2 regions of the Sporolactobacillus sp. BBK16-2 genome follow, and region 1 is predicted to be linked to the other one. Evidence: predicted binding sites of a transcription regulator. Region 1 holds the regulator's gene; the other holds the start of a gene.

Region 1 (15,707 bases):
TGGATATGCGCGCATACACGGAATTTCCGCACTGGTAACTACGTTCGGCGTTGGTGAATTAAGTGCTGTGAACGGAATTGCAGGTTCACGAGCTGAACAGGTGCCAGTGGTTAAGATTACAGGATCTCCTGCATCAAAGATTGCAGAAGAAGGTCGTCTTGTTCACCATACATTAGGTGATGGTGAATTTAATCATTTTTCGAAAATGTATAAGGAAGTCACTGCCGCCCAGACAACACTAACAGCAAAGAATGCAACAGAAGAAATTGACCGGGTACTAAGAGTTTGCTGGTACGAAAAGGCACCGGTTTATATTAATCTTCCGGTAGATATACATGCACTTCCGGCGGAGCAGCCAAAAGAACCTTTGCTTAAAGAAGAACCCGCAGCATCCGCCCATACGATTAGCGAAATGCTCGAAACACTTGTTCCTGTAATTGAGAAGGCAAAGTCACCAGTCATTTTGGCCGACTATCAAGTTTCCCGGTTTCATGCTCAAGAAGCATTGAAAAAATTTGTGGAAGCGACTGGTTTCCCTATAGCAACACTGAGCATGGGAAAAGGTGTCTTTAATGAAGAACATCCTCAATTTATTGGCGTCTATAGTGGAAAAACAAGTCCCGATTATTTACGAAATCGGATTGATCACGCAGACTGTATTCTAAGTATTGGGGTTAAGTTCACCGATTCGATTACCGGTGGTTTCTCACAAGGCTTCAATGAGAATGTTGTCATCCACATATCACCCAAGAATGTAAACTATTTGAATAGAACTTTTTCAAAAATACCTATGGATGAATCGCTCAATCAATTGGCAGGAATTCTAAAAAAACATGATTTTCCGGATCTGAATATTATTCCAGTTACAAAGCAGCAGAGAGTAGAGCCTTTCTATGTAGAAGAGAATCAGGCGCTGACACAGAAACGTTTCTGGGAAATGATTCGACTTTTCATCCAGAAAGATGATGTGGTTGTTGCTGATCAAGGCACTTCATTTTTTGGTGCTCAGACGGTCCCTCTTAAAGAAAATGTTACCTATATTGGACAGCCGCTATGGGGATCAATCGGCTATACATTGCCAGCGACACTCGGCACACAGCTGGCTGATCTATCACGACGTAATCTTTTGCTGATTGGTGACGGTGCATTTCAATTAACTTTTCAGGAAATTTCGACCATGTTACGCGAAAATCTTCATCCGATCATTTTCGTGATCAATAATGACGGCTATACTGTTGAACGCTCAATCCACGGACCTGAAGCTCCATACAATGATATTAAAATGTGGCGCTATGCAGATATCCCTGCTGCTCTCGGTGGAAACAAGAATTTTAAAAGCTACAAAACGAATACAGAATGCGAACTTGCTGATGCCCTTAAGGACATTGCTGAATCACCGGATATTTTGCGATTTGTCGAGGTCGTTACTCAGAAAATGGATATGCCAGAATTATTGACCACCCTCGGTAAAGTTTTTGCTGCTCAGAATGACTGAATTTAATAGTGTCCAATAAAGATGGTAATAAGAAGAGGGCGTTTCAAAAGTCTATTGACTGCGAAACGCCCTTTAAAATTACGTATGTTTCGGGATTAAACTATTCGATTTGAAAAAATCCACAAATGACCGTGAAATTTGACTAACTATAGTCTGCTCTATTGTTAGGATTATTCCTTACAGACATCGTTGTAGGAGTAAAATAATTGTAGGCAGAAAAATAGCCTTGATTTCCAGCTAATGGAAATATCCGTTAACTGGAAATCAAGGACACCAAGCGGTAGCGCGGTAGGGCCGAGAAGCGATCGCTATGGAAAAGAGGGTGACCCCTTGGTAGAATCAAAGTTGAGCACAACGATTCGGAAGGAGCACCCTCATGAAACAGAATAGCACAGTGTACATGAATTTAAAACAATTGGAACAACTGGTCTGGCGACAGGTACAGGAAACCTTTGCTCAAGTGATGAAAAAGCTCTTGGAGGATATGGACCAACAGATTGCCGACGAACGAGATAAAAAACAGTATCGATGGGTGAGTAAACGCCCGCTTCAAATCACCAGCCTTTTCGGTGAACTCACGGTCGAACGCACGTACTATCGCGACCGAACCCAGAACGAATATGTCTATCTCCTGGATCGGTATTTGGACTTTGAAAATGCCGGTCATCTCAGCCCGATGGTTGAGGAAGCAGCGATTGAACTGGCGATTCAGGGCCCATCCTATCGCAAGGCAGCCCGGGCTCTGGAGACGTTTCTTGGCTATTCGGCCATCAGTCATGAAGCGATTCGGCGGCATCTGCTTGAGACGACACCGATCCCGAACCCACGGGAAACGATCCATCATCAAGTTCTTTTTATCGAGGTCGACGGTTTGTTTGTCAAGCATCAGGAAAAAGGCGTGCGAGGCAAGGAGGAACGCGTGGCCAAGATCCATCAAGGATGGGAAGAAAACGGGAAGCGGATCCAACTGAAAGAGAAGCGCCATTTCATCCACCGAGGGAAGCAGCCATTTTGGGAAGCGCTCGAGGATTTCTTGACAGAGACCTATGATTACGACCCCATCGTGCACAAGCTAGTCATTAACGGAGACGGAGCCAGCTGGATAACGGCTTGTCGCGACTATTTCCGAGATCGCGCCTTCTTTTGTATCGACCGCTTCCACGTGATTCGGGACATTCGCCGTCTGTTTTTCGGGCATCCTCGGTACAAAAACGTTCGAAAAGCCTTGCGCGCCTGGGATGGCACAGCGGTGGTGACTGAACTCAATAGTGCGGTTGGCACTCTTGAAAGCGAAACACAGGAAGAACGGCTGGAGGCACTCATCCAGCAACTTGAGAACTATCCGGAAGCATTAGGCGATTATCGAAAATGGCTGGAAACATTCGCGATCAACACGGAGGGGATGCGGACAATGGGTAGTGCGGAAGCGACGATGAGCCAATTGGCCAAACGCATGAAGAACGGCCGCAGTTGGGTCGAGAAAGGGAAACAGGCGATGATGAACGGCCTGGTTGCCCAGATGGATCACATGGGTCTCCAAACGCTGTTTGGTCGCATGGACCGTTGGAATGAGGTCAAGCAGGACGAGGCAAAACCTCCGAAACACTACGTGGAGAAAGTCACGCATACCGTGGGTGAATGGGCGCAAGGCAACTTACAGTATCTGCAAGGTAAATCAGGCATTCCGATACATCGGGCACTGAAGGCGCTGAAAGGTTTTTAAAAGACAACAAAGATTCAACAAGGACAACCCCTAAAACAGTGAATACGCTTACTTACCTAGTCATAAAAATTTCTGCCTACAATTGCTTGACTCAACCGACATCGTTGTGAAGAAAGAAATTGTTGTTTAATTATGGTACACTTAAAATATATTTGGTGAAGGATGCCAGTCATTTTAAAATTAATATTATGGCATAAAGCTATTGAAAAGGTGAACGTTATGCATCAATGGATCACACATTCTCCTGAAGAGACCATGAGTTTTTCCGAGCGTCTGGCGACTTTCCTAAGACCTGGTGATGTCTTGACCTTGTCAGGAGATCTCGGCGCGGGTAAGACTGTTTTTACCAAAGGTCTTGCCAAGGGCCTCGGTATCCAAGAGATGGTGAACAGCCCGACATTTACTATTGTTAAAGAATATCAGAGTGGGCGCTTGCCCCTTTTTCATATGGATGTGTACCGGATAAGCGATGAGGAGGATATCGGTCTGGAGGATTATTTTGATCAGGATGGGGTGACCGTGATTGAGTGGGCGGAGAACATCCCTTCGTGGCTTCCCGATGATCTTTTATCTGTTACAATTGAGCGTGTGAACGAACAGGAGCGAAGGATCACATGCAAAGCAAGCGGCAGCAGATCTGAGCATATAAATGAGGAGATATCAAACGATGAACGTGCTAGCGATTGATTCATCCAATTTAGTGATGGGTGTCGCCGTGACAACGGAACAGAAAGTGCTTGGCGAGTTGACGACGAACAGCCGTAAAAATCATTCGGAGCGTCTGATGCCTGCCATCGCGCAGATGATTAAGGCAGCCGGACTTGAGCCGGCAGACATCGATCGTATCGTTGTGGCTGAAGGCCCGGGTTCCTACACAGGACTTCGTATAGGCGCAACCATTGCAAAAATGCTGGCTTGGACACTGAAAAAAGAACTGGTCGGCGTTTCAAGCCTTGAAGTGGTTGCTCAAAATGGACGTGGTTTTGAGGGCTATATCGCACCGTTCTTTGATGCGCGGCGCGGTCAAGTGTTTGCCGGGTTGTATGAAGAGAAAAACGGCGAAATTGTTTCAGTTGTTCCCGATCAGCTTGTAATGATTAATGATTGGATATCTGAATTACGAAAATTGGGCAAACCGATACTTTTTCTCAGCAATGATTTAGACAAATGGGGTGAATTAGTATCCGCTGAAGCCTACGCGGAACTTGGAGATATCACTCAGAATGTGCCTAAGGCGGCAGAACTTGCCCGAATTGGCGCAAAAAAAGAGCCGGTATCCGATATACATCATTTTCTGCCGGCATATCTTCGCTTAGCTGAGGCTGAAGCGAAGTGGCTGGCGAAACAGGAGCGATAAGCATGCCGGATCTAGAATCAGTAAACATCCGACCGATGACCGCGGAGGATATTGATCAGGTTATGGTCGTGGAGTACAGTGCTTTCGATGTGCCGTGGTCAAGACAGGCATTCGAAAATGAGATCAGCAGCAATCATTTTGCTGCTTATTTCGTTGCCGAGCTTGCCGGGAAGATCATTGGTTATTGTGGAGTCTGGGTCATCGTTGACGAAGCGCATATAACTAATTTAGCGGTACTTGAAGGTTATCGTGGATTCAAGGTGGGCGAATCGCTGCTGCGCCAGGTTATTCTCTATGCGGTATCCCAGCAGGCACGTTCCATGAGTCTTGAGGTACGTGTCAGCAATGAGATTGCACAGAATTTGTATCGTAAGGTCGGATTTAAAAACGGCGGTATCCGTAAAAACTATTATTCAAACAATGGGGAAGATGCGCTAGTCATGTGGGTGAGACTATGAAAATAGATATGAATCAAAAGACATTAATTTTGGGAATTGAAACGAGCTGCGATGAAACGGCGGCTGCCGTTGTCGAGAACGGTACGATCATCCGCTCAAGCGCGGTTGCCTCACAAATTGATATCCACCGACGTTTCGGCGGTGTTGTTCCTGAGGTGGCATCCCGTCATCACGTGGATCAGATCACGGTTATTTGTGAGGAAGCGATAGATAAGTCCGGAGTATCCTGGAGCGACCTGGATGCGATTGCGGTGACCCAGGGGCCGGGATTAATCGGTGCACTGCTCGTAGGTGTGAACGGTGCAAAGGCACTGGCATATGCGCATGGTCTGCCTCTTGTCCCGGTTCATCATATAACCGGGCATATTTACGCCAATCGTTTTGTTCGTGAACTCGAATTTCCGCTGATTGCACTGGTTGTTTCAGGCGGACACACCGAGCTCGTTCACATGAAGGAACACGGCTCGTATGAAGTCATTGGTACAACACGAGACGATGCCGCAGGCGAAGCGTTTGACAAGGTTGCGCGAACGCTCGGGCTGCCCTATCCCGGCGGACCGGAAATTGACCGTTTGGCTAAGGCAGGCAAGCCGGTCATTGATTTTCCGAGGGCATGGCTGGAGGAAGGTTCGCTGGATTTCAGCTTCAGCGGATTGAAATCTGCGGTCATCAATTATGTCCACAACGAGCAGCAGCGTGGTCATGACTTGAATTCCGCCAACATTGCGGCCAGCTTTCAAGCCAGTGTCAGTGATGTACTCGTTAAGAAAACACTGATCGCAGCGGAACGGGTTCATGCGAAACAAATTCTTGTTGCAGGCGGTGTTTCTGCGAACAGTGCAGTTAGAACTGAAATGGAACAGGCCGCACGTACTCGGGGAATTCCTCTGATTATTCCACCGCTGAAGCTGTGTACAGACAATGCAGCAATGATTGCAGCATCCGGAACAATCGGGTTTCTGAAAGGGACGCGCGCCGACCTGTCACTGAATGGGAAAGCAAACCTGGCGATTGAAGACTTTTAACTAAACAGTAACCCAAAAGCGGAGATGAACTAAACTCCTGAAATTGGGCAATGAAGATCCAACATTGAGGGTTCACATCAAGAGCAGAGAGAGATTCCTGCTCTTTTTTTATTTTATTATTTCGTGCAGGTTGAGCAGATCACAAAAATTTGAAATACGAATGCCTGTTGATTGTTCGTGGATAAATCCAAAAAAATAGCTTATGCACAGGTGGATAAGTTGTTTTGAAAATAGCAATCAGGGAGTTATACACAATGGTTGTGCATAACTCCCTGATTTAACTGAATAAATTGGGGATAACCACATATGTTTGTGGATATGTCCTCTTCTTAGTGTGGATAACATCATTATCAATCTAATTCGTCTAATTCGAGCTGAGCGGATTCCCAGTCTTCCATCATCTTAGCGACTTTCGCTTCATCCTGTTCGATTTGCGTCTGAGTTTCTCTTGACTTTTTTGAGTCGCTGAAGACTTCCGGATCGAGCAGTGCTTGTTGATTGTGCTCAATTTGTTCTTCCAGCTTGCTAATATCAGTCTCTGCTTGTTCGATAAAACGTGCAAGCTGACGTTTTTTCTTTTTCAATTCCTTTTCTTTTAAAAATTGTTCCTTTCCGTCCCCGATCACAGGCTCATTTTTTTGTGCGGCTGTCGTCTGTGCCTCCAGCTCTGCAATCTGTTCCTGTTCCAATTTCTTGTCGACATAATAATCATAATCGCCGAGATACTCGGTAATTCCTTCGCGCGACAGTTCGAAAATGCGATCGGCAATGTTATTGATAAAATAACGGTCGTGAGAAACGAACAGAATCGTTCCCGGATAGTCAATTAGGGCTCCTTCGAGGACCTCTTTGCTGTCCAAGTCAAGATGGTTGGTTGGTTCATCGAGGATCAGCAGATTGTCATGGCGCATCATCAGCTTGGCCAGCATGAGACGTGCCTTCTCACCACCGCTTAATTGGGAAACCATCTTTGACACATCATCACCGGAAAACAGGAAGCCGCCGAGCACGGTCCGAATATCGCCTTCAGGCTTTAACGGATAATCGTCCCATAATTCATTAAGTACGGTTTTCGTTGGATTGAGGCTCTTTTGTTCCTGATCATAATAACCGATGCTGACATGGCTGCCGAGACGCACCTCACCTGAACGGAGCGTTGTGCCGCCGTCAATCGCTTTAAGCAGCGTTGATTTGCCGATCCCATTCGGGCCGACTAATGCAACGCGATCTCCTCGGCTGATCTGAAAGCTGAGATCAGATATCATGGGTTTCTGATCGTCGTAGCCGACATCAAGATGAGAAACCGCGAGCACATCACGACCGCTTTGCTGTTCAATATCGAAGGTAAAGGTAGCCGATTTGGCGTCGCCCATTGGACGATCCATAAGATCCATTTTTTCTAATTGTTTGCGTCGGCTTTGCGCTCGTTTTGTCGTCGAAGCACGTACAATATTTTTCTGAACAAAATCCTTCAGTTTTGCTACCTCTTTTTGCTGCTTATCATAGGCTTTCAGTTCACTTTCAAATTCTGCCGCGCGCACTTCCAGATAACGCGAATAGTTCCCTGTGTATTTGCGCACTTTATGTCTGGTAATTTCATAGACCTTTGTCGCAATTTTATCGAGAAAATATCGGTCGTGAGAGACGACAAGCACACTGCCGTTGTAGCGCTGCAAGTAACCTTCCAGCCATGATAGCGTTTCAATGTCCAAGTGGTTGGTTGGTTCGTCAAGAATCAGCAGATCCGGCTTGATGAGCAGGAGCTTGCCGAGCGCAAGCTGAGTCTTTTGCCCACCGGATAAATTGCTTACTGGCGTCTCATCGGGAAAGCCACCGAAATTCAAGCCGTTCAGCACGCTGCGTGTTTCTGCCTGGTAAGTGAAACCGCCTTTTTCGCGGAAGTCTGCTTGCATTGCATCGTAAGTCTTCAGCAGCTGATCGTAATCTTTAGGATTAGCAAAGCTGCCGGGATCCGCCATCTGTTCTTCCATCTTACGCATTCTCTTCTCAAGTGCGATAAGGGGCCCGAACACAGACAGCAATTCATCATAGATTCCGCGCGTCGAGTCGAGTGTGGCATTCTGCGGCAGGTAGCCCATTGTACGGTCTTTTGGCATGATGATCTCACCGCTGTCCGCACTCATTTCTCCGGCAATAATTTTAAGCAGCGTTGATTTGCCAGCGCCGTTACGGCCAACCAGCGCAACGCGTTCTCCAAGCTGTACTTCTATGGAGATATTAGATAAAACAAGATCAGTTACAAAGGATTTACTGATCTCATTGGTTTGTAAGAGCAACACAGATTTTCACCTCAGAAAGATTAGGAATAGCGGTCGATTTTCCGGAAGCAGGATGTTTGCTTCGGAATCTGTACACATAATAAGATAGATATGTTCATTGTAGCCTACTCGTAAATTATTCGGCAACTGCGGAGGCATGCAATGTTGGATTAAGACAAATTCGATCATGATTGTGAAATAAATAACAAAAATAATGATGATTATAGTATAGTTGAACTAGAGACACAGATAAATGATGGCAACACGATCTGTTTTGTAAAATTGGGGGGGGAAGACCCGGTCATGGCGAACCAAAATGTACCTCAGGCGACTGCCGAGCGGCTGCCGCTGTACTATCGAACACTGCAGGGCTTGGTTGCAGTAGGAAAAACGCGTATTTCATCTTCGGAATTCGGAGATCTTGTGCAAATCGATTCAACAACGATTCGCAAGGATTTTTCTTATTTCGGTGCGCTCGGAAGAAAAGGATACGGCTACGATACGCAGCATCTGATGGATTTTCTAAGGAAAACACTTTATCAAGATGAATTGTCAAAAGTGGTCCTGATTGGTGTCGGACATTTGGGCACTGCACTGCTCAATCACAACTTTCAAAAGAATAACAATACCAAGATCGTGAAGGCCTATGACATTGATCCTTCGCTTGTCGGTACGGAAGTCAGCGGTACGGAAATTTATGCAATGGATACGTTGGCAACCGACGACAATAGTGACATAACAGCCGCTATTTTAACTGTTCCAGCTGCACACGCGCAGGAAGCAGCGGAAATGGCGCTTGCATCAGGCATTCACGGATTTTTAAATTTTTCTCCGACGACCTTGTCTCTGCCGGCAAACGCTTATGTCCGTCATGTGGATATGACGGTTGAACTTCAGGCGCTGATTTATTTTCTTAATCATTCGATGGAAGAAAGGAATTCTAAATGATTAAGTGGTAAAATACAGGTGCATAGCATTAACTGGTTAAGAATCAACGCATGCGCGGACAGTGAGCAGTTCGTTCGCGCTTATGCGGTTTAAAAATAAGGTGGAATGCAGGAATGATTCAATTAAAATCACAAAATGAAATTGCTGAAATGAAAAGATCCGGTCAGCTGCTTGCTCGAGCGCATCAGCATATTAAAAAAATGATTCGTCCCGGCGTGACGACCTGGGAAATCGAAGAGTTTGTAAATGAATTTCTTGAAAAGCACGGCGCGATTCCTGAAGAAAAGGGATTTCAGGGCTATAAGTATGCGACCTGCGCTTCAGTTAACGATGAAATCTGCCATGGCTTTCCGAATAAAAAGCCTCTGAAAAATGGAGATATCGTCACGATCGACATGGTCGTTAATCTGAACGGCGCGATGTCGGATTCAGCGTGGAGCTATGCAGTCGGTGAAATTTCTGATGAGGCGAAGCATTTGCTGAAGACAACGGAAGAATCGCTTTATGAAGGTATTAAACAAGCGGTTGTCGGAAACCGGCTCGGCGATGTCGGCTACGCTATTCAAAAATATGCCGAGGATCGCGGACTCAGCGTTGTTCGTGAATTTGTCGGCCACGGTATCGGACCGACAATGCACGAAGATCCGCCGGTTGCACACTATGGCCGCCCTGGTCGCGGTCTTCGCCTTAGAGAAGGCATGACGATTACGATTGAACCGATGTTGAACATTGGTGACTGGCGTTCAAAGGTTGATGATAACGGTTGGACGGCACGCACGATCGACGGTTCATTGTCCGCACAGTACGAACACACATTGGCGATCACGAAAAACGGTCCGGAAATTCTGACCGCACTTGATGAAGAATAAAGAGTACGGGATAGAAGAAGCGGAGCCCCAATTAACGGGCCCCGCTGTTTTTATACAAAAAAACGTTTAATAGATCAAAGAAAGGACTTGGCCTCCCAAATTTTTTCAACCGCTCTTTTACATAAACCAGTGAATCCAGCTGGTTGTATTCGGAATGTGCACACTCAAGCTGAGTAGAACAACAGTGGCATTCATGGCTGCATGCATGAACATGGTCACCCAAATGCGACCGGTCTTGTGATAGGCATAGCAAAGAAAGAAGCCAATCACAACATAAATAAGCAGATGCGAAAAATCAAAATGGCCGGCAGCAAAGATTAGGGAACTGATCAACGCGGCAAAAAAGAAGCCAATGCCCTTTTTCAAACTTCCGAAAAGAATCTTGCGGAAAACAATTTCTTCAAGCATCGGTCCGATGATGCTGACTGCGAATATAAACAAAGGCGCCTTGCGGGTCATCTGGACGACATCCTGAGTATGCTGCGAGCTGATCGGCTGACCTAATATGAGGCTGTTGATCAGTGCTGTCGCAATCTGAAGAACGAACAGGATGAACACACCGCAAATTGCCCAAGCGATCGACTCGCCGATAGAAGCAACCGGACCGCGTGCCAACCTACGCTCGGGTATTAGCAGCAGTGAGACAATAATTAAGGTTAAGAAAAAGACGGCTGCGTATGCATCACCGGAGGACGATCCACCTTTCGGAAATCCGGGAATCAGCGGAGATATAAAGCAGATAAGATAAACAAGAACGATCAGGATATACCGTAAAACCAAAGTCAGACACCTCATATCTATTTGTATAATTTAGGATTATTTGTGAAAAGCTGAAAGCATTCTAGAAGGTTATTGCTTGTTTTGTCTATTTTAACATAGCGGATTTTCTTTATCCTTTAATAACTATTTGAACCATTTTTATGGTTACATATATTTTCGAGTAAAAACTTGCAAATCTATTGGGAATTGATTATTATATTAAATGGATTAGCACTCAGGTGAACTGAGTGCTAACAAAGGTACTTAACTTAACATTTTTAAGGAGGGTATTTCAACATGTTAAAGCCATTGGGTGATCGTATTGTGATCGAACCACAAGAAAAAGAAGAACAAACAGCAAGCGGTATCGTACTTCCTGATTCGGCGAAGGAGAAGCCGCAAGAAGGCCGCGTTATTGCCGTTGGTGCCGGCAAGGTGTCCGACAAAGGCGAACGTATCGCTTTGGACGTAAAAGAAGGAGAAAAAGTGATCTTTTCAAAATATGCAGGCACTGAAGTAAAATATGACGGCAAAAGCTATCTCGTTGTTCGTCAGGACGATATTCTCGCTGTTATTGACTGACTTGCAATGCTCGTTTAACAGAAGATCCTCAGATCTAATTTAATTTAGGAGGGACTATTCACAATGGCAAAAGATATTAAATTTGGTGAAGAAGCGCGCCGCTCGATGCTTCGCGGTGTCGACGTTTTAGCTGATGCAGTAAAAGTAACGCTCGGACCGAAAGGCCGCAACGTTGTACTTGATAAGAAATACGGTTCACCGCTGATTACGAATGACGGTGTAACAATTGCAAAAGAAATCGAACTTGAAGATAAATTCGAGAACATGGGTGCACGTCTTGTATCCGAAGTCGCTAGCAAGACGAACGATGTAGCCGGCGACGGTACGACAACTGCAACGGTTCTTGCGCAGTCTATGATTCGCGAAGGCTTGAAGAACGTTGCTTCCGGTGCAAACCCAATGGGCATTCGCCGCGGTATTGAAAAAGCAACTCAGGCTGCCGTTGAGGGATTGAAAGAAATTTCAAAGCCGATTGAAGGCAAAGCATCAATCGCACAAGTTGCAGCTATTTCTGCAGCTGACGAAAAAGTCGGCGAACTGATTGCCGAAGCTATGGAAAAGGTTGGCAACGATGGTGTTGTTACGCTTGAAGAATCCAAGGGCTTTGTTACTGAACTTGACGTTGTTGAAGGTATGCAATTTGATCGCGGTTATGCTTCCGCATACATGGTTACAGACCAGGATAAAATGGAAGCCGTTCTCGACAATCCATACATCTTGATCACCGACAAGAAGATCTCAAACATTCAAGAAATTCTTCCTGTTCTTGAAAAAGTTGTTCAACAAGGCAAACCAATGCTGATCATCGCTGAAGATGTTGAAGGCGAAGCGTTGGCAACGCTCGTACTGAACAAACTGCGTGGTACATTCAACGTTGTTGCTGTTAAGGCTCCTGGCTTCGGCGACCGCAGGAAAGCAATGCTCGAAGACATCGCTGTACTGACCGGCGGACAGGTCGTTACAAGTGACCTTGGTCTCGAACTTAAGGAAACAACGGTTGATCAACTCGGAACAGCCGGCAAGGTTATCGTTACGAAAGACAACACGACGATCGTTGAAGGTGCAGGCGCATCCGACAAGATCGGCGCGCGTGTCGGTCAGATCAAAGCACAGTTGGAAGAAACAACGTCTGACTTTGACAAAGAAAAGCTGCAAGAACGCCTTGCAAAACTGTCCGGCGGCGTAGCCGTAATCAAAGTCGGTGCAGCAACTGAAACTGAATTGAAAGAACGCAAGTTGCGTATTGAAGACGCTCTGAACTCGACTCGCGCTGCAGTTCAGGAAGGTATCGTAGCCGGCGGCGGTACAGCTCTTGCTAACGTGATCAAGAACGTTGAAGCTGTTGAAGCTGAAGGCGATGAAAAGACCGGCGTGAACATCGTTGTCCGCGCACTCGAAGAACCTGTTCGTCAAATTGGCGAAAACGCAGGCCTCGAAGGCTCTGTCATCGTTGAAAAACTGAAATCCCAGAAACCAGGCATCGGCTATGACGCTGCCAAGGATCAATGGGTAAACATGATTGAATCCGGAATTGTTGACCCAACAAAGGTTACACGTTCCGCACTGCAAAACGCGGCTTCTGTATCTGCAATGCTGCTGACAACTGAAGCAGTCGTTGCCGACAAGCCTGAAGAACATCCGGAACCGCAAATGCCAGCCGGAGCACCAGGAATGGGCGGTATGATGTAATAAACTAAAAAACATTGATTTAACAATGTTTTTCAGTATGAATAGATTGTTTTTTAGGGCACTTCTCATGTATCCATTTGGATACATGAGAAGTGTTTTTTCACAAGTAAAGAAAGTATAAGATTTTGCCTCGTATTTAAACAAATAAACCAGTGTCTTGACCGAGAATCAAAGCGGAGGTGCGAGACGCCTGCGGGATCAGGTGCCAGCGAGACCCCGCAGATTTCTGCCTGACTGAGGAGGCTCGCGGTGCGCCCGCGGTCGCGCTCAGTTGATGCGAGCAACCGAAGCGATGATTCAGCACTGTAAAGACACAAACTAATCACACATGGCTGGAGATTAAGGACCGGGCGCTTTTTGCCCGGTTTTTCTTATTTTTTGAGTGACATGAGCATAAATTTTAATTGCGATTTTTTTCTCTTTTCTGAGCGTAATCGATGGAATAGTATAGAATCCAAAAAACAGCTGGAATAATCATGATACAGATAAAGTATTTAGATGGAAGAGGAAAAAGAAAACCAAAAACGAACATCATAATTACGGCAGGGATAACAAGCAGCGTATAGAGTTTCCAGTTCATTTTAAACTTCCTTTCATTGAATGAAATTGTAAGGAGTTGAAGAAATGTGCGATTTGACACGACCCAATCATTTCTTCTTATCCAAAATCAGGAACACTGAAAATGAAAGGGGAAACAACTGAACCAAGTAGTTTTTAGGGTGCTAAGGTGAAATCTGAGGATAATAGCAGCAATAAGGAAAATTCCTGTAGAACTCTTCATAGCATGCATTTTTACATTCCTGACTGCCAAGCGATGATGATAAATGTAGTCCAAAGAATAGTCAAGATGATGACAAGTAGCCCACCACCCATGACTAATCCATCGATCACGCGCTCGATGGTTCCGAGGTTTCTCTTGATCGTTATGTCGATAATGATAAACGTGATAGCTGCTGCAGAAAATAAATAAGCCAGCACAGCGCCAAACCAGTACCAAAACATGCTGTTTTTGGTCCAGTAGGCCATTTCTTGAAACGCATACCCAAAAAAGCAGGCCACAATTGTCAGCAGTGCAATAATTGCAGGCAATACAAAAGGCTTTTTCATCCAATCATCTCCTCGTATTATAAGTTTTGAAGTTAATGTAATCCCCTGTTCAGCTCGGGTACTGCGTGATATCCTCTAGTTGTTCATTGGAATGGATCCAACTGGACTAGGCTTATCGCTCCTGTAGTTCGACTACGTTTTAAGTCTGCCGCCCAGGCAACTGCCAGATATGCTGACGCACAAGATGTGGCGGCTGCGGCTCAACTCATCAGAAGCAGGATGAGGCAGCTTTGAACGCGCAGCCATGGTCTACTGATCGCGAGGTCGCGTTCATGCAGGTGTAATTAGGGGACATCACAGAGTATCCGAGCTTATTCCAAAATTGATCAGGAAAGGAGGTCCTTCCCAATGAAATTGTTTGTTGGTATTGATGTGAGTTCAGAGAAACTAGACGTTTGCTTTTTGGACAGTGATCAAAATAGGCTGATCCAAAAGTCTTTAGCGAATAATCTGATCGGTGCCGGTGCCATTAAGGATCTGGTGTTGAAGTTCCACTCAGCCGCTCACTATCAACGGGTGGTGATCGGCATGGAGTCCACATCCATCTACAGCTTTCATCCAGCGGTGTTTTTTCATGAAGATGCGGACTTGAAGGCGCTACCTCTCGATGTCGTAACCCTCAACCCGACGATGATTCATCGTTATAAAGGGCTATTTGACGAGGACAAGACCGATACGATTGACGCCTTCCGGATTGCCGATTTTCTACGTATTGAGCGTTACCAGGTACCCGTCATCAAAGAAGAGAAGTATGTCGCGCTCCAACGTCTGACACGAACCCGTTATCAGCTGATTCATCAAATGACCGAATGTAAACAGCACTTTCTAGAGAATCTGTATTACACGTGCAACACCTTGACTCAGGAAATTCCGACCTCTGTGTTCAGTGCGTCGATCATGGATATCCTAAGCGATTCCCTATCCCTCGATGAGATCTCCCAGATGAAATTGGAAGACCTCGCCGAACGTCTAAACAAGGCTGGAAAAGGACGCTTCAGTGATCCGGAAAACCTGGCCAAAGCGATTCAGAAAGCAATACGGGATTCCTACCGCATTGGCAAAGTCCTTCAGGATTCCATTGATGTCGTGCTTGCCACCTATGCCCGTATCATCGCCGGGCTGAAGAAACAAATTCAGACACTGGACAAGAGCATTGAGTCTCTATGCGTCATCATCTCCGAGGCGCGAAGTCTCATGAGTGTTCCGGGAATCGGTCCGGTCTACACGGCCGGTCTGATTGCCGAGATTGGCCAGATTGACCGCTTTGACAATGAGGCTCAGCTCGCTAAATATGCCGGCCTCTACTGGAAAGTCTCCCAATCCGGAACTTTTCGGGCAGAACGCACGCCACGAACACACACGGGTAATGAATACCTTCGCTACTACTTGATTGAAGCTGCCAATTCAGTAAAGCGA
Region 2 (15,707 bases), 130 kb from region 1:
GGTGTTCAGTCAGCATTGCAAGCGCATAAGCGCCTTTGATTACCGATAATGCGTGCTTGACGCTTTCGATAAAATTATCGGCATAGTCGCGTTTAATCAAGTGAGCGATAACTTCCGTATCGGATGTCGTTTGAAAAATGCTGCCGCGTTCTTCAAGCTCTCCTTTTAATTTATGGGCATTCACCAAATTACCGTTATGCGCGATCGAGAGCGAGTCTTTTTGTGAGCGGAAAACGAGCGGCTGCACATTGGCATAGCTGTTACCGCCTTGTGTCGAATAACGAACATGACCAATGGCTGCATACCCCTTGCTCAAAGCATCGAGCTTATCATGGTCAAATACATCATTGACGAGGCCGAGTCCTTTGTGATCATAAATATGTTTTCCGTCGGAAACCGCAATACCGGCGCCTTCCTGTCCGCGGTGCTGCATGCTGTGAAGACCGTAATAGGTCAGCTTTGCCGCGTTTTCGTGACCCCAGATTCCAAAAACCGCACATTCTTCATTCAGTTCTTTGCCGACATAATGCATGACAGTGCCCCTCTCCATTCGTTCTCGAGTTCATTCCGATTCAGAGTGACGGTTGACGATGCAAAGGCTAGGTTTACGGTTTCGCTGCGTGTCACATTGCCGACAAAAACAGCGTCGCCTACTAATGCTTCAAAATCCTTCTTGGTTGCTTCAGGTACAGTAATCAGATAACGTGACTGAGTTTCTGAGAAAAGTTCTACTGCAGGATCGGTATCAAATTTAAGATCGCAGCCGAGCTCCGTGCCAAATACCGACTCAGCAACGGCAACAGCTAGACCGCCTTCGGAAATATCGTGAGCCGAAGCGAGAAAGCCTGACTTAATTGCCTCAAGAACTTTACCCTGACGGCCCTTTTCCAGTTCAAGATCAAGTGCCGGAGCCTTACCGCTCACTTCGCCGTCCATAAGGATCTGCAATGCACTGCCGCCGAATTCAGGTTTTGCCGCGCCGATAACATAGACTGCGTCGCCTTCGTTCTTAAAGGAAGCAGTCATGACATGATCAAGATCTTCAACGAGGCCGACCATGCCGACAACCGGAGTCGGATCAATGGCACCGCGATCGGTTTCATTGTAGAGGGAGACGTTGCCGCTGATAACCGGAGTCTTCAGGACGTCACATGCCTTTGCCATTCCTTTGACGGATTCATCGATTTCCCAGAACACTTCCGGATTTTCCGGACTGCCGAAGTTCAAGCAGTCAGTGATCGCGAGCGGCACGCCGCCGGAGCAGACAATATTTCGCGCTGCTTCAGCAACAGCAATTTTTCCGCCTTCGTTAGGATCAAGTGCCAAATACTTGGCATTGCAATCCGTTGTCATGGCGAGGCCTTTTTTCGTTCCGCGCACACGGACAACTGCTGCATCAGAGCCCGGTGCAACAACCGTGTTCGTTTGTACCATATAGTCATACTGACGAGTCACCCATTCTTTTGAAGCTAGAGTTGGCTGACCGAGCAGTTTTTTAATTGTTTTCGCGTAATTATTGATTTCAGGCTTCCACGCCGGAGCCGCTTGATTTGCAAGATAAACTGCAGGAACCTTGGACGGCATATGGCGAACCGGTGCAGACGCTAAAGAATCCGATGGAACATCGGCCACAATCTTGCCTTTATGCTCGAGGCGAAGCACTTCTTCTTCAATAACTTCGCCAACCGCTACCGCGTGAAGACCCCAACGGGCGAAAATCGCTTTGATTTCTTCCTCGCTGCCCTTCTTAATAACGATCAGCATGCGTTCTTGTGATTCGGAGAGCATCATTTCATATGGCGTCATTTCCGTTTCACGCTGCGGAATCAGATCGAGATTCATATGAATGCCGACGCCGGCCTTAGCTGCCATTTCACTTGCGGAGGAAACAAGCCCGGCCGCACCCATATCTTGAATACCGACAAGCGCATCATGCTTCGTTAATTCAAGACATGCTTCAACGAGCAATTTTTCCATGAACGGATCGCCAACCTGTACTGCCGAACGCTTCTCATCCGATTTTTCAGAGATTTCTTCGGAAGCGAAGGTCGCGCCGTTAATACCATCGCGGCCTGTGCTTGCGCCAACGTACATAACCGTGTTGCCAATGCCGCGCGCCTGACCGACCTGAATGTCGGCATGATCCATGATGCCGACGCACATCGCATTCACAAGCGGATTTCCGTTGTAGCACGGATCAAATTGAAGTTCGCCGCCAACCGTTGGAATGCCGATGCAGTTACCGTATCCGGCAATTCCGCTGACCACTTCTTCAAAAAGATAGCGGACACGAGAACTGTCCAAATCGCCAAAACGAAGTGAGTCAAGCAGTGCCACGGGACGTGCGCCCATTGAGAACACATCGCGGATAATTCCGCCGACACCGGTTGCGGCACCTTGGTACGGCTCGATGGCCGAAGGATGGTTATGGCTTTCGATTTTGAACACAACTGCCTGACCGTCACCAATGTCAACAATACCGGCACCTTCGCCAGGACCCTGGAGGACATGTTCGCCGGTTGTTGGGAAATACTTCAGCACCGGCTTTGATGTCTTGTAGCTGCAGTGTTCCGACCACATCACCGAGAACAGCCCGGTTTCCGTATAGTTTGGCTTGCGTCCGAGCAAATTCTTCACCTTTTGGTACTCTTCTTCCGTGAGCCCCATTGTGCGGTATACTTTTTCCTGTTCAATCTGCTCCGGTGATGGTTCAAGATGTGTAAGCGGCATGAGTAGATTCCCTCCAATGGTTTAGGATCGACTGGAACAGACGAAGACCGTCATCGCTGCCGAGCAGTGCATCGGCGGCGCGTTCCGGGTGCGGCATCATGCCGAGCACATTGCCGGCCTCATTAATAATGCCGGCGATATCAGCTCTTGATCCGTTTGGATTTTCTCCTGAATAGGTGAAGACAATCCGGTTATTCTCCTGCAGTTCCTTGAGCGTCTCGTCGTCGCAGAAATAATTGCCTTCGCCGTGTGCGATCGGAATGCGAATCACTTCATCCTGATTGTAAAGCTTTGTAAATTGTGTATCGTTATTTTTAACCTGAAGATTAACGGTTTCACAAATGAATTTGAGATGCTTGTTCTTCAGCATTGCTCCGGGCAGCAGTCCTGCTTCGAGCAGAATCTGGAAGCCGTTGCACACACCCAGTACCGGTTTGCCTTCTTTGGCAGCCTTGATGACTGCCGGCATAATCCCGGCGAAACGTGCGATTGCGCCTGATCTCAGATAGTCGCCATAGGAAAAACCGCCGGGAATCATGATCGCGTCATAGCCGTCCAGCGAGGTTTCCGCATGCCACACATAGTCTACTTCTTCATCCAGTCCATCTTTAATCGCGTAATACATATCTTGGTCGCAGTTGGAGCCGGGAAAAACAATGACCGCGGTTTTCACGAATGAACCTCCTCCTCGACTTCATAGCGATAATTTTCAATAACCGTATTTGCGAGCAACTGGTCGCAAATCGTATCGACCTGCTCCGCGACATCTGCTGAGTCTTCCATCTGGAGTTCAATGTATTTGCCGATGCGCACATCTTTAACGGCTTTATAGTCCATATTGTGCAGCGACTGCATGACCGCCTGACCTTGAGGATCAAGCACACTTTCTTTCAATGTAATGAACACCTTCACCTTTTTCATTTGACATCCTCCAAGCGTTTCAAAAGTTTTTCATAGGTTTCGGGGAGATCAGCGATATTGCGGCGGAAAACATCTTTATCAAGCTTTTCATGAGTCTCTTTATCCCATAGACGGCAGCTGTCCGGCGAGATTTCATCGGCAAGCACAATGGCACCTGTTTCTTTCAGTTTGCCAAACTCGATTTTAAAATCGACAAGCAAGATGCCTGCTTCAGCGAAGAATGCCTGCAATGATTCGTTAATGCTGAGTGCAAGGCGGCGGATTTCCGCGAGTTCTTCTTTTGTTGCGATGTCCATTGCCAAAGCGTGATCGCTGTTGATCATCGGATCGCCAAGTTCGTCACTTTTATAGTAGAATTCAACGATTGTGCGTCCGAGCGTTTCACCTTCATCAACACCGAGACGTTTTGACAGACTGCCTGCAACAACGTTTCGAACAACAACTTCGATCGGAACAATGCTCACCGCTTTGACTAATTGCTCAGTTTCGGAAATCGTTTCGATATAATGCGTTGGAACACCTTTTCCCTGTAGCATTTTAAAGATCTTGGTGCAGATCGCGTTGTTCAAGCGGCCTTTTCCTTCAAACTGCGCTTTTTTCTGACCGTTAAATGCAGTTGCGTCGTTCTTGTACACCACTCGCAATACGTTCGGATCATCCGTCGTGAACATTTTTTTCGCTTTTCCTTCATATAAAAGCTGACTCATTTGTTTTTCCCCTTTTCGCTGAAGATACAGATTTAGTCGTTCAAACCCAGACGTTCAAAGATAAAGTCAACATTTTTCAGGTGGTAGGTTTCATCAAAGCAGGCATCGATTTCAGCCTGAGTCAATTGATCGGTAATACGCGCATCACCTTCAACGATTTCTTTAAATGGCGTTTCCGTCTCCCATGACTTCATTGCATTCGGCTGAACAATATCATAAGCAGCTTCGCGGCTCATTCCTTTTTCAATCAAGGCAAGCAGAACGTGCTGCGAGAAGATCAAGCCGAAGGTACGCTTCATATTGCGTTTCATATTTTCCGGGAAAACAGTCAGCTTCTCAATAATCGTTGAGAAACGATTGAGCATGTAATCCAAGCCGATGGTCGCGTCCGGAAGGATGATCCGTTCTGCCGATGAGTGTGAAATGTCGCGTTCATGCCAAAGCGGCACATCATCGTAGGCAGTCAGCATATAACCGCGAATCACGCGGGCAAGTCCGCACATGTTTTCCGAACCAATCGGGTTGCGTTTATGAGGCATTGCCGATGAGCCCTTCTGACCCTTTGCAAAATATTCTTCAACTTCGCGAACCTCCGAACGCTGCAAGCCGCGTACTTCAACCGCGAATTTCTCAATTGAGGTCGCAATCAGCGCAAGCACGGACATATAGTGTGCGTGACGATCACGTTGAAGCACCTGTGTTGAGATCGGCGCCGGCTTAATCCCGAGATGTTCGCACACATAGGTTTCAACAGCAGGATCGATATTGGCATACGTGCCGACCGCACCGGAAATTTTGCCGTACTGCACTTCGTCGGCTGCGCGTTTGAAACGCTCCAGATTGCGTTTCATTTCTTCATACCACAGGGCTAAAACAAGGCCAAAGGTTGTCGGTTCGGCATGAACCCCGTGCGTACGGCCCATCATGACCGTATTTTTATATTTCTTCGCCTTCTGGCGGATGACTTCAATAAACTGTTCAATATCTTTTTCCAAAATTTCATTTGCTTGCTTCAGCAGGTAGCCTTGAGCGGTATCCACAACATCCGTCGAGGTCAGACCGTAATGTACCCATTTCTTTTCGTCGCCTAGCGATTCGGAAACGGTTCGTGTGAACGCTACAACATCGTGACGCGTCTGTTGTTCAATCTCATGGATGCGATCAACCGTAAATGTCGCATTTTTCCTCAGCTTTTCAACGTCTTCCTTTGGTATTTCTCCGAGTTCCGACCAACCGGCACAGGCAAGAATTTCGACTTCAAGCCATGCCCTGTACCTGTTTTCTTCTGTCCAAATTGCGCCCATTTCCGGCCGTGTATACCGATCAATCATGAATGCTTACCCACTTCCTGTTCAATTTTCCATATTCCTAATCTCTCTGCTTGCTCAATTGCTTCATCAACACTGTCACCCAGGATCGTCAGATGACCCATCTTGCGTCCGGTTTTCGCCGCGTCTTTTCCATATAAGTGGAGGTGCGCGGATTTCAATAAATCAATTTTGTCCAAAACCGGCTGGACATGCTCGCCAAGAATATTGATCATAATGACCGGTTTGAGCAGCTGCGTGCTGGACAGCGGCAAACCGCAGATCGCACGCACATGCTGTTCAAACTGAGACGTCTCGCAGGCATTAATTGAAAAATGTCCGGAGTTGTGCGGACGCGGTGCGGTCTCATTGACGTACACCTTTCCGTCCGTGCCGACAAACATTTCGACGGCAAGCGTGCCGACGAGCTTGAGGGCTTCCGCAAGCTGCAACGCATGTTCGGTTGCTTCAACGCGGAGACTTTCAGGTATTCTCGCCGGCACTAGAGTATGATGCAAAATATTATGACGATGTATGTTTTCAGCAACCGGGAATACAGAGGTTTCCCCGGTCGTGCTGCGTACAACAATAACAGAGATTTCTTTTTCAAATGGAAGCCATTTTTCCAGTTCAAAAGGAGTCTTTCCTATATAAGGGCGTGCTTCCTCTAAATCTGATTCAGATTTGAGAACGTACTGGCCCTTTCCATCGTAGCCGCCCTGAGTTGTTTTCAGTACGGACGGAAATCCGATTTCAGCAATAGCTTTTTCCAATTCATCATGATTACGGACAGGCATATAAGGAACAACCGGTAAACCCGCTTCGCGGATTGCTGCCTTTTCATTCAGTCTGTCCTTGGTTATTTCAAGCAGGTGACCGCCCTGAGGAAGATAACTGTTCTCCTGCAGGTAGTCCACCGTCTGAACGTCTACATTTTCAAATTCATACGTGACGACATCAGCACATGCCGCCATTTTCTTTGCGCCTTCCGGATCGTCGTAATCCGTAACAATTGCGATGTCCGCGACCTGCGCGCACGGGCAATCCTTAGTCGGATCAAGTACGGCAATCCGATAGCCCATTTGTTTCGCGCTGATCGCCATCATCCGTCCTAATTGTCCGCCGCCGAGAATGCCGATGGTTTGTCCCGGCAAGATCGTTTTCTGCTTCATTTCAGATCACTTTCCTTTGCCTTCTTGGCCAGAGATTCACGATAGTCTTCTAAACGGTTCTTCAACTGATCATCGAATGCCGAGAGCATCTGAGCAGCGAGTAAACCGGCATTGGTCGCCCCGGATGCACCAATTGCTACAGTTGCCACCGGAATGCCGGCCGGCATCTGAACAATGGATAATAATGAGTCCATACCGCTGAGCGCTCGGGATTTCACAGGAACGCCGATGACCGGCAAGGTCGTCTTTGCCGCGGTCATACCCGGTAAATGCGCGGCTCCGCCAGCACCTGCAATAATCACTTTGATTCCGCGTTCGCGTGCAGTCTCCGCATACTCAAACATTAAATCCGGTGTACGGTGCGCGGACACAACCTTCTTCTCATAAGGAATGTCCATCATATCCAAAACATCGCACGCATTCTTCATGGTTTCCCAATCGGAGCTGCTTCCCATAATCACACCAACTACTGCTTGACTCACAATACTGCCTCCCAAATAAAAAGCATTTAAAAAGAGCGTGAACGAACACATTGTCGAGCCGAATCGACATCATCAGCTCTTTTTCTGTCTCTCAGGCTCTTTAAACACATTCAAAATCCAGACAATAAAAAGCCCAGAACAGCTGTTTTCCTGAAAATGAAGAGAAAACAACCGTCTGGTCTTTTACCGCGGGCAGCGGCTTCCAACAAAACGTTGCTATTTTCCCTTCATAGTCCGGCAATTTCCGGTCGCCAGGTAGAGACAGTTGGGCCATATTCCCAAAAATATATGAGGGTTCGCTTTTCTTTTTGACCCTCTCATCATATCAACAACATTCACCGCATGTCAACCGGATTATCGAACATTAGATGAAATGTTTCGTACTATTGTTCGCCTTTTGACGAAATCAATTTTCCGTCGAAAACACATTGCCGACCGATGCATTCCGGTCCTGATTCCGTTTCTCGAAAAATCGGACGCTCTGTCCGCCTGATCGGCGCGTATCCTTCGGCTTTCATCCGTTCGAGACATTGATTGATGGTCTCATCTTCTCCGACAGTAAATTGCTTTTTCAATAGCGTAATGTTTGATCGCTTATCCGAATTCCCTTGCTTTCGTTTTCCCAATGAATGTTCACCGCTCCATGTCAATCACGCGCAGCTGCACGCGTTAAATGTCGTCTTTTATCGAAATTTCATATTTTTATTATATCAATTAACCTGCTGCTTCGACAGGCTTCATCGACACTTCATTAATGAACGTAAAAAGCAAGCGCGACAAAGCCAAGCGCAATCAATGTTGCACCGATGGTCCCTGTCACCATGTGAATCATGTAACTTGGAATACGCTTCAGGAAGCTTGCTTCGATCGCCATGGCTATACTTGCAGAATCATCCTTTCCCTTCTCATGCTCCGCTTCCACAATTAAGTGGTCACCAGCCTGTCTCATCTCTTTCGTCAGATAAAAGCTTGCACAGAGCACAGCCATTCCAAGAATCCAAAACAAAATTGCAATGATTAAAGCAGCCATTTCATTCACGCCCTTTAGGATAGATTATCCTTATCATGTCACTGACGAGGTGCATGTATTCGGCAATACAGGGATCTGCAAAATGCATTATGCCGCGAAAAATGTTTTGAATCGAAAAGGGACATCGGTTCTGCTTTAGGCAGGTGCGCACAGGTCGCGTTAGAAAAACCGGGCAAACTGAGCGCGACCACGGGTGCACAGCGAGCCCGCAGGCAACTTCTGGCACATCCTACTTCTGTTTCACTAAGCATTCTGATCCTTATAAGCAACGAATAAAATAAGCGGAAATTTTCCGCTTATATCACCATGGAGCTTATTTTGCCGGTAAATAAGGGTAATTTTTCCGCTTATGCAAAGCAAAGCTCTCTATTTTCATGTTTTTCGATTCGATAAGCGGAATTTTTCCGTCTATTTAAGCGATTTTTTCGCTCATTTTCTAAATAAGGGTAATTTCTCCGTCTATTTATCAGATTGGGCGCTTACCTCATCGCCCAACCGCTAAGAACAGATGGGAATCAGCAGCTTATGAGGCTCATCGTCAGCAGGGCAGAACGATAAATTTTCTTTACCTGCAAAAAAGCCTTCCTCAATGAGGAAGGCTTTTAAAAAGATCGCTTTTAGATTAATGCGAAGAAGACGATGAAAACAAAGAACAGTACGTAGACAATCGGATGAACTTCTTTCCAGCGTCCTGCCGTGATCATCGTGATCGGGTAAAGAATGAAACCAAGTGCGATACCATCAGAGATGCTGTACGTCAGCGGCATGCCGAGTACAGTCAGGAATGCAGGAACCGCGATTTCAAATTTATCCCAAGGAATTTGTTTCAAAGCAGATGCCATCAGTACACCGACAATGATCAGCGCAGGTGCGGTTACTTGTGACGTAACAACAGACAGCAGCGGCGAGAACAGCATGCCGAACAGGAACAAAATACCGGTAACAACCGCAGTGAATCCGGAACGTCCGCCGACTGCAATACCTGTTGATGATTCAATGTAAGCAGAGGTTGGTGATGTACCAAGTACAGAACCTGCAAGCATTGATGTCGAGTCAGCAAGCAGTGCTTGTCCGACGCGCGGCATTTTGTTGTTCTTCATGAATCCGGCTTGTTCAGCAAGTCCGATCAGCGTGCCGGCCGTATCAAAGAATGTAACAAGCAGGAACGTCAGGACAACAACGCCGAGCTGTAATGTATTAATGTCCGGAACATGTGTAATTGCCTTGCCGAAAGTAGGCGCGAGGCTAGGCGCAGTCGAAACAATCGAAGACGGAAGCGGAATCAGTTTGAAAATGATGCCCACAATCGAAGTCAGAACCATGCCGATGAAAATAGCACCGGGAACTTTTCGAACCATAAGGATGATCGTGACAATCAATCCGAAGATGGTCAGCCAAGTTGTGCCGACATTCAGCGGTCCGAAAGCTACTGTCGTTGCTTTGTCGGCAACGATCAAACCGCCTTCATGAAGGCCGATAAATGCGATGAATAAGCCAATACCTGCAGCCATTGCCAGCTTCAGGCTTTGCGGAATTGCGTCAATAATAATTTCACGAAGCTTGAAAATCGTAATCAGAAAGAACACTACCGATGCAATGAATACGCCGGCCAGTGCCGTCTCCCACGGAATTTTCATGCCGATGCATACTGAATAAGCAAAAAATGCGTTAACACCAAGCCCCGGTGCTATTGCAATCGGGTACTTAGCTATGATACCCATGATCAAGCAGCCAAGCGCACTGGAAATCGCGGTTGCTGTGAATACAGCACCTTTATCCATGCCTGATGCACCGAGAACACTCGGATTGACGAACAATATGTACGCCATGGAAATAAAGGTAGTCAAACCAGCAAGTGTTTCACGGCCTAAAGTTGTCTTTAACTCGGAAAATTGAAAATAACGTGACAACCAATTCTCGTTCACAATAATCCCCCTCATTTTCTTATTTTGTCCGCATCCGCCAATATTTGTCGATGAACGGCTATGAACCCAAAATAAAAAAGCTTCAAAGCCAATGAAGCGAATAGAATAAATGCAATACTCATGATGACATGTTGAAAATTAATTTCGACGTATGCAGACAAAATAAAACTCTTTTTTTACATCGTTCATTATATCAGCAGATAGGAGCCGCCGTCAACGAAACAGCGAACGCTATATAATTTATTTTGGTAAACGTTCGGAATTAGAAAAAAGAATGGCCCATTCAGGCAAAACCTGCCATCAATCAATTCGCCTTTATGTTATTCATAGAAACGAGACAGTCTCAAAGTCCAAAACGGATTTTGAGACTGCCTCGCTCTTTTCATTGGGCTTTTCTTTTTGGGGATAACACCTATTCATACTTCATGGAGATAGGGTCCAGTTTTCAAGCAGTTTATATTCCTACAAATTCGGCTGTTTGTCTGCAGGCCATGTGTGAACAACCGGATTTGGGACGGACAGCTTCTTTTTATGTGTCCATAGAGATGCCGTTTGAAGCGTTATATAATTATCGGAAATTCCATTTACCAGCCAACGCTTCTGATTTTTATCATAAACCAGCCGGAAATTGATGCCTCGCTGATAGGAATCGTCTTTCATTTGTTTCTCTTTCTTTAGCTTATAACCGTATTTATAGGAAACAACAGTATCTACTGAGGCGTTCCATTGATCCCCGAAATGCGTCAGCGTCAGGCTGTCCGGATCAACCACCATCCCTAAATAGGCAGATTGAACTTCATCCAATTGTCCCTTTATTTGTTCGAATTGCATCATTCGTGCAGCCGATTGGGTCTTTTTAAATTGTTCCGAAGCAGAAGGAAGTTTTGTCGGTACATATTCAGAAGTCTCCCAAATGGATACTTCGCTGTTAAACTGATTAATGCGCTCAATCACTGCTTTTTGCACCGACGCATCACGTGCTATCCAGATCGCCGAATTGACGTCGATTGTTATCGGTTGATCCCACACTGCTATTTTTTCTTTTTTTATAAAAATGCCTAAATCATTGGTCAGCTGTTTTTGAAGAACATAGGTTCCGGGAAGAATTCGTCCATACTTGGTTCCCTTATGTGCAATTCCCTGTTGATCAGCATTGAGTGCCAATTGTTCACCCTTGCGCAACCCAGTTACCGTAATCGGCTGCGTTTGAAGCTTCAATTTATAATTTTTAAAAAGCAGATAGCGTCGTCCCTGTTGCGTGATACTCAGGACACCGTCCGAATCTAATTTTTTTGTCTGTGCCGCCTTTGTCAGGCTGTCGGTTATTTCTCGATAGGCTCCCTTGTGCGTACGCAAATAATTAAGCAGTGCCTGAGATGAGGATTTCGTAATTTCAGCACTTTTATTATCTGAAATGAGCAGCTGCTTGAGTGCTGACGCATCGTTAGTCTTGATCGTCTCCTTAAAGCTCTGAAGCAGGTGTTCTGGAGAAGACTTCGAGTGACCTATACCGACTAGAATAAGAAGAAACATTAATATAAGTACGAACGTGCCGATGATCACCATGCTGCTTTTTCCTAATCGCATCGCTTTCACGTCTCCTTCCGTATTTGCCCATTCTATGCTGCAAAATTCGTGAAGTGACTCCTATTTAATCAAAGCTGCATTTTTTCATGCGGATGAAAATGGTACAAACTGATCCAGTCTATTTTTAAAGGTGATCACATAGAACTGACCGTAGACTTTTTGACGGTTTCATGACAAACCGAACTTCAAACAATTTTGGGGGGCGATGACGATTAAACTTAAGCTTTTGCTCATCATGGGACTCGCACTTCTGCTGCTCATTGCCGGATGCGGCAACTCAAGCAGTAAGAAAGAAGAAGGCAAATCCGATATTGCGACGGTGACAGTGAAAAACGGCCAATATATTACAAAGGATGGTCAAGAAAACTCCGACGATAGCGCACTGCTCGCGCTCAATATCAGTATTACCAACCACTCCGACGATTCGCTGGATCTGCTCACTGATGACTTCTCACTCTATGATTCCAAGAATGAAAAAGTATCGGTGGATGACTCCATCTATGACGATTCAGAAGGCAGCTTTAAAATGCTGGACACTGACTCCCTTGCCAAAGATAAAACCGTAACCGGCTACATTCCGTTTCGAGTCGCCAAGAACAAAACCTATGAACTGCACTTTCAGCCAAACGTCTATAAAGGAGATAAAAAGGTTGATGAAATTGTTGTAAAAATTAATACCAAGAAGTTCAAAGACGATCAGCAGCAAATTAAGGATTCCATGAACGCCTATATACAAACTGTTTTCTTTGGAAAAGATGATTCGAACTACGCAACCCTTGTCGCCAATGATGCAAATAAAGATAAAGCGCAAATGAAAGACGTATTCATCAAAAATATGGGCAGCGAGCTCGATGATCAGTTGTCTGATGAGCAAACCAATCAAATTTATGAAGCCTTTGAAAGCGCCAATCGTGAAAAAGGAAGCGTCGTTCTAAAGGTTGATACAGCCCTTCCGGATTCAGCCGTTGTCGAAGTTACTCCAAAAGTACTTTTCCTCGACGACATGTATGACGAGATTGAAAAATTGAAGGATCAGTTTATTGATGACAACCGCGGCAAATATTCGGACTATGATGCTGCGCTGAAAGGCTGGTATGTGTACATGGCAAAAAATATTGGGGAGGTGTTTAAAAATACTGATACACAGACATCCGACGACAGCTATAAAATCAATCTTAAGAAGGAAGGAAACAAATGGGAGGTCGATTCTGAAAAAAGCACGGCAAATTACGATTACGAGGGACTGCTCAGCGATATGACGGGCGGGTATTAAATTAATGTCGCCAATGCTTTATGGACTAAGCTGAATTGAGCAGGTGCGCTCAATTCGCTTTTTTCAACCGAGAAAGCGGGACAAGCGGATAGCAGTTGAGACGAATGGGTTTTCTCTCTCTTCGGTTGAACTTTCCAGAGATTGGGTTGAACTTTTCGAGTGTTGGGTTGAATTTCCGCTCTTCGTTTGAAATTAGTTACAACTTTTTAGAAGTTCGTTACGATTTTTCCTTAGTTCGTTACGAATTTGAGAGTCTTCGTTACGACTTTTTCTCGATTCGTTACAAGTCCAGACATCCGCACATCTTACGAGTTATTGCACCTCTTCCGTCTACTGCGCAACAAAGATGCAACCCACTTTACTGTTGCTTAAAACCTCAATTATTTGCTCGACACAAATCAGACAAAATCAAATGGCCACTTTGTGACAGCGTTTTCGTAATTGTTGCCAATCCACTGGTTATAAAGTAAATTATATATGTGAATTAATTCACAAAGTCATGATCCCTATTTTCCGAAGGAGGACCACCATATGGCTATTGAAGAACAAGCATTACATCCAAAGGATTCGAAAAAAGAAACATTGGAAACGATGATCGATCAATTGGTAACGAATGCTCAGACCGCACTGGATGAATTTAAACCGCTTGACCAAACGCAAATTGATGAGATCGTACGACAAATGGCTCTGGCCGGACTTGATCAGCACATGCAATTGGCGAAAATGGCCGTCGAAGAAACCGGACGCGGTGTTTATGAAGATAAAATGATTAAAAATATTTTTGCAACCGAATACATTTATAACTCGATAAAAACCAACAAAACCGTTGGCATCATCAACGAGGATCCTTATGAAGAAATTGTTCAAATTGCCGAACCGGTTGGTGTCATCGCTGGCGTTACTCCGGTGACCAACCCGACGTCGACAACGATGTTCAAGTCTCTGATCTCTATCAAGACAAAGAATCCGATTATTTTCGCCTTCCATCCGTCGGCGCAACAATGCAGCAGCGAAGCGGCTCGCGTGGTTCGTGATGCCGCGATACGTGCCGGAGCACCGAAAAATTGTATTCAATGGATTGAAACACCATCACTTGCCGCAACCCAGCAGCTGATGCATCACCCCGGCGTGGCTCTCATTCTCGCGACCGGCGGTTCAGGCATGGTTAAATCCGCCTACAGTTCAGGCAAACCGGCGATCGGCGTTGGTCCTGGGAACGTACCTGCGTACATCGAAAAAACGGCCGACATTAAGCAGGCGGTGAACGATCTGATCCTTTCCAAGACCTTTGACAACGGCATGATTTGCGCCTCGGAACAGGCAGTCATTGTGGACGCAGCAGTCTATGAAGCGGTCAAACAAGAAATGACCGCAAACAAATGCTACTTCTTAAATGATGAAGAACGGAAAAAAGTAGAGACACTGGTCATTGATGAAAAGCGTTGCGCCGTCAATCCCAAAATTGTCGGCAAGTCGGCCGCATACATTGCTAATCTTGCCGGCGTCACAGTTCCGGATGACACTAAGGTTATCATTGCCGAGCTGAACAGTGTTGGCCCGGAATCACCGCTTTCACGTGAAAAACTGAGTCCTGTGCTCGCCTGTTTCAAAGCGAAAACAACCGAAGAAGGCTTACAGCGATGTGAAGAAATGCTTGAATTTGGTGGCATCGGGCACTCGGCAGTTATTCATTCAAACGACCAAAAAGTAATTAATGCCTTTGCTATGAAGATGAAGGCCGGCCGTCTGATCATAAATGCACCATCGTCACTCGGCGGTATTGGGGACATTTACAACCACTTTATTCCATCACTGACCTTGGGCTGCGGCACGTACGGCGGCAACTCAGTATCCACAAACGTGGGGACAGCGAACTTGATCAATATTAAAACGATGGCCAATCGCCGCAACAACATGCAGTGGTTCAAGGTTCCGCCGAAAATCTATTTTGAAAAAAATTCAACCAAGTATTTGTCTGTGATGCCGGATATTACACGCGCTTTTATCGTTGCCGATCCGGGCATGGTTAAATTCGGCTACGTCGACCGTGTTGTCCACTATTTGAGAAAACGAAATGAACCGATCCAGTACGAAATTTTCTCTGATGTGGAACCGGATCCATCCGTCACTACTGTTATGAAAGGTACTGAAATGATGCGCAGCTTTAAACCGGACGTAATCATTGCCCTGGGAGGCGGTTCGGCAATGGATGCAGCAAAGGGTATGTGGCTGTTCTATGAAAGCCCGGAAACAGAGTTCTTTGGACTCAGGCAAAAGTTCTTGGACATCCGGAAACGTGTCTTTAAATTCCCTGATCTCGGTAAAAAAGCAAAATTCGTCGCAATCCCAACCACGTCGGGAACCGGATCAGAAGTGACTTCTTTCTCCGTGATCACAGACAAAGAAAATGATATGAAGTATCCGCTCGCCGACTATGCGCTGACACCAAATGTGGCGATCATCGATCCGGAATTCGTCATGACTGTACCGCCGCGCGTGCTCGCCGATTCCGGTATGGATGTGCTCACGCATGCGATTGAAGCCTATGTGTCCAACATGGCCAATGATTTTAC

Evidence for each region. The regulator Rex, encoded in region 1, represses fermentation and respiration genes when NADH is low (regulators of the CRP and FNR family bind a similar motif). The targets are predictions, from matches to a motif close to TTGTGAAATATTTCACAA.
Region 2: adhE (bifunctional acetaldehyde-CoA/alcohol dehydrogenase) is a predicted target of Rex. The motif match lies at 13,612-13,629, and genes of this name have one in related genera.

The regions. Positions count from the first base shown of each region.
Region 1 covers NZ_CM187611.1:3,044,962-3,060,668, reverse strand. Annotated here, with positions in the region: partial or broken gene AC6F33_RS15185 (alpha-keto acid decarboxylase family protein) at 1-1,495, shown strand, start outside; gene AC6F33_RS15180 (ISLre2 family transposase) at 1,872-3,218, shown strand; gene tsaE (tRNA (adenosine(37)-N6)-threonylcarbamoyltransferase complex ATPase subunit type 1 TsaE) at 3,438-3,905, shown strand; gene tsaB (tRNA (adenosine(37)-N6)-threonylcarbamoyltransferase complex dimerization subunit type 1 TsaB) at 3,886-4,575, shown strand; gene rimI (ribosomal protein S18-alanine N-acetyltransferase) at 4,578-5,033, shown strand; gene tsaD (tRNA (adenosine(37)-N6)-threonylcarbamoyltransferase complex transferase subunit TsaD) at 5,042-6,058, shown strand; gene AC6F33_RS15155 (ABC-F family ATP-binding cassette domain-containing protein) at 6,409-8,358, opposite strand; gene AC6F33_RS15150 (redox-sensing transcriptional repressor Rex) at 8,641-9,285, shown strand; gene map (type I methionyl aminopeptidase) at 9,399-10,154, shown strand; gene AC6F33_RS15140 (CPBP family intramembrane glutamic endopeptidase) at 10,272-10,934, opposite strand; gene groES (co-chaperone GroES) at 11,211-11,495, shown strand; gene groL (chaperonin GroEL) at 11,559-13,184, shown strand; gene AC6F33_RS15125 (hypothetical protein) at 13,585-13,764, opposite strand; gene AC6F33_RS15120 (hypothetical protein) at 13,977-14,291, opposite strand; gene AC6F33_RS15115 (IS110 family RNA-guided transposase) at 14,640-15,707, shown strand, end outside.
Region 2 covers NZ_CM187611.1:2,913,508-2,929,214, forward strand. Annotated here, with positions in the region: gene purF (amidophosphoribosyltransferase) at 1-532, opposite strand, end outside; gene purL (phosphoribosylformylglycinamidine synthase subunit PurL) at 508-2,730, opposite strand; gene purQ (phosphoribosylformylglycinamidine synthase subunit PurQ) at 2,711-3,403, opposite strand; gene purS (phosphoribosylformylglycinamidine synthase subunit PurS) at 3,400-3,651, opposite strand; gene purC (phosphoribosylaminoimidazolesuccinocarboxamide synthase) at 3,648-4,358, opposite strand; gene purB (adenylosuccinate lyase) at 4,391-5,689, opposite strand; gene purK (5-(carboxyamino)imidazole ribonucleotide synthase) at 5,686-6,837, opposite strand; gene purE (5-(carboxyamino)imidazole ribonucleotide mutase) at 6,834-7,370, opposite strand; purine riboswitch at 7,530-7,631, opposite strand; gene AC6F33_RS14465 (NETI motif-containing protein) at 7,703-7,945, opposite strand; gene AC6F33_RS14470 (hypothetical protein) at 8,071-8,349, opposite strand; gene AC6F33_RS14475 (NCS2 family permease) at 8,967-10,259, opposite strand; gene AC6F33_RS14480 (YvbJ-related protein) at 10,737-11,861, opposite strand; gene AC6F33_RS14485 (DUF5105 domain-containing protein) at 12,067-13,134, shown strand; gene adhE (bifunctional acetaldehyde-CoA/alcohol dehydrogenase) at 13,666-15,707, shown strand, end outside.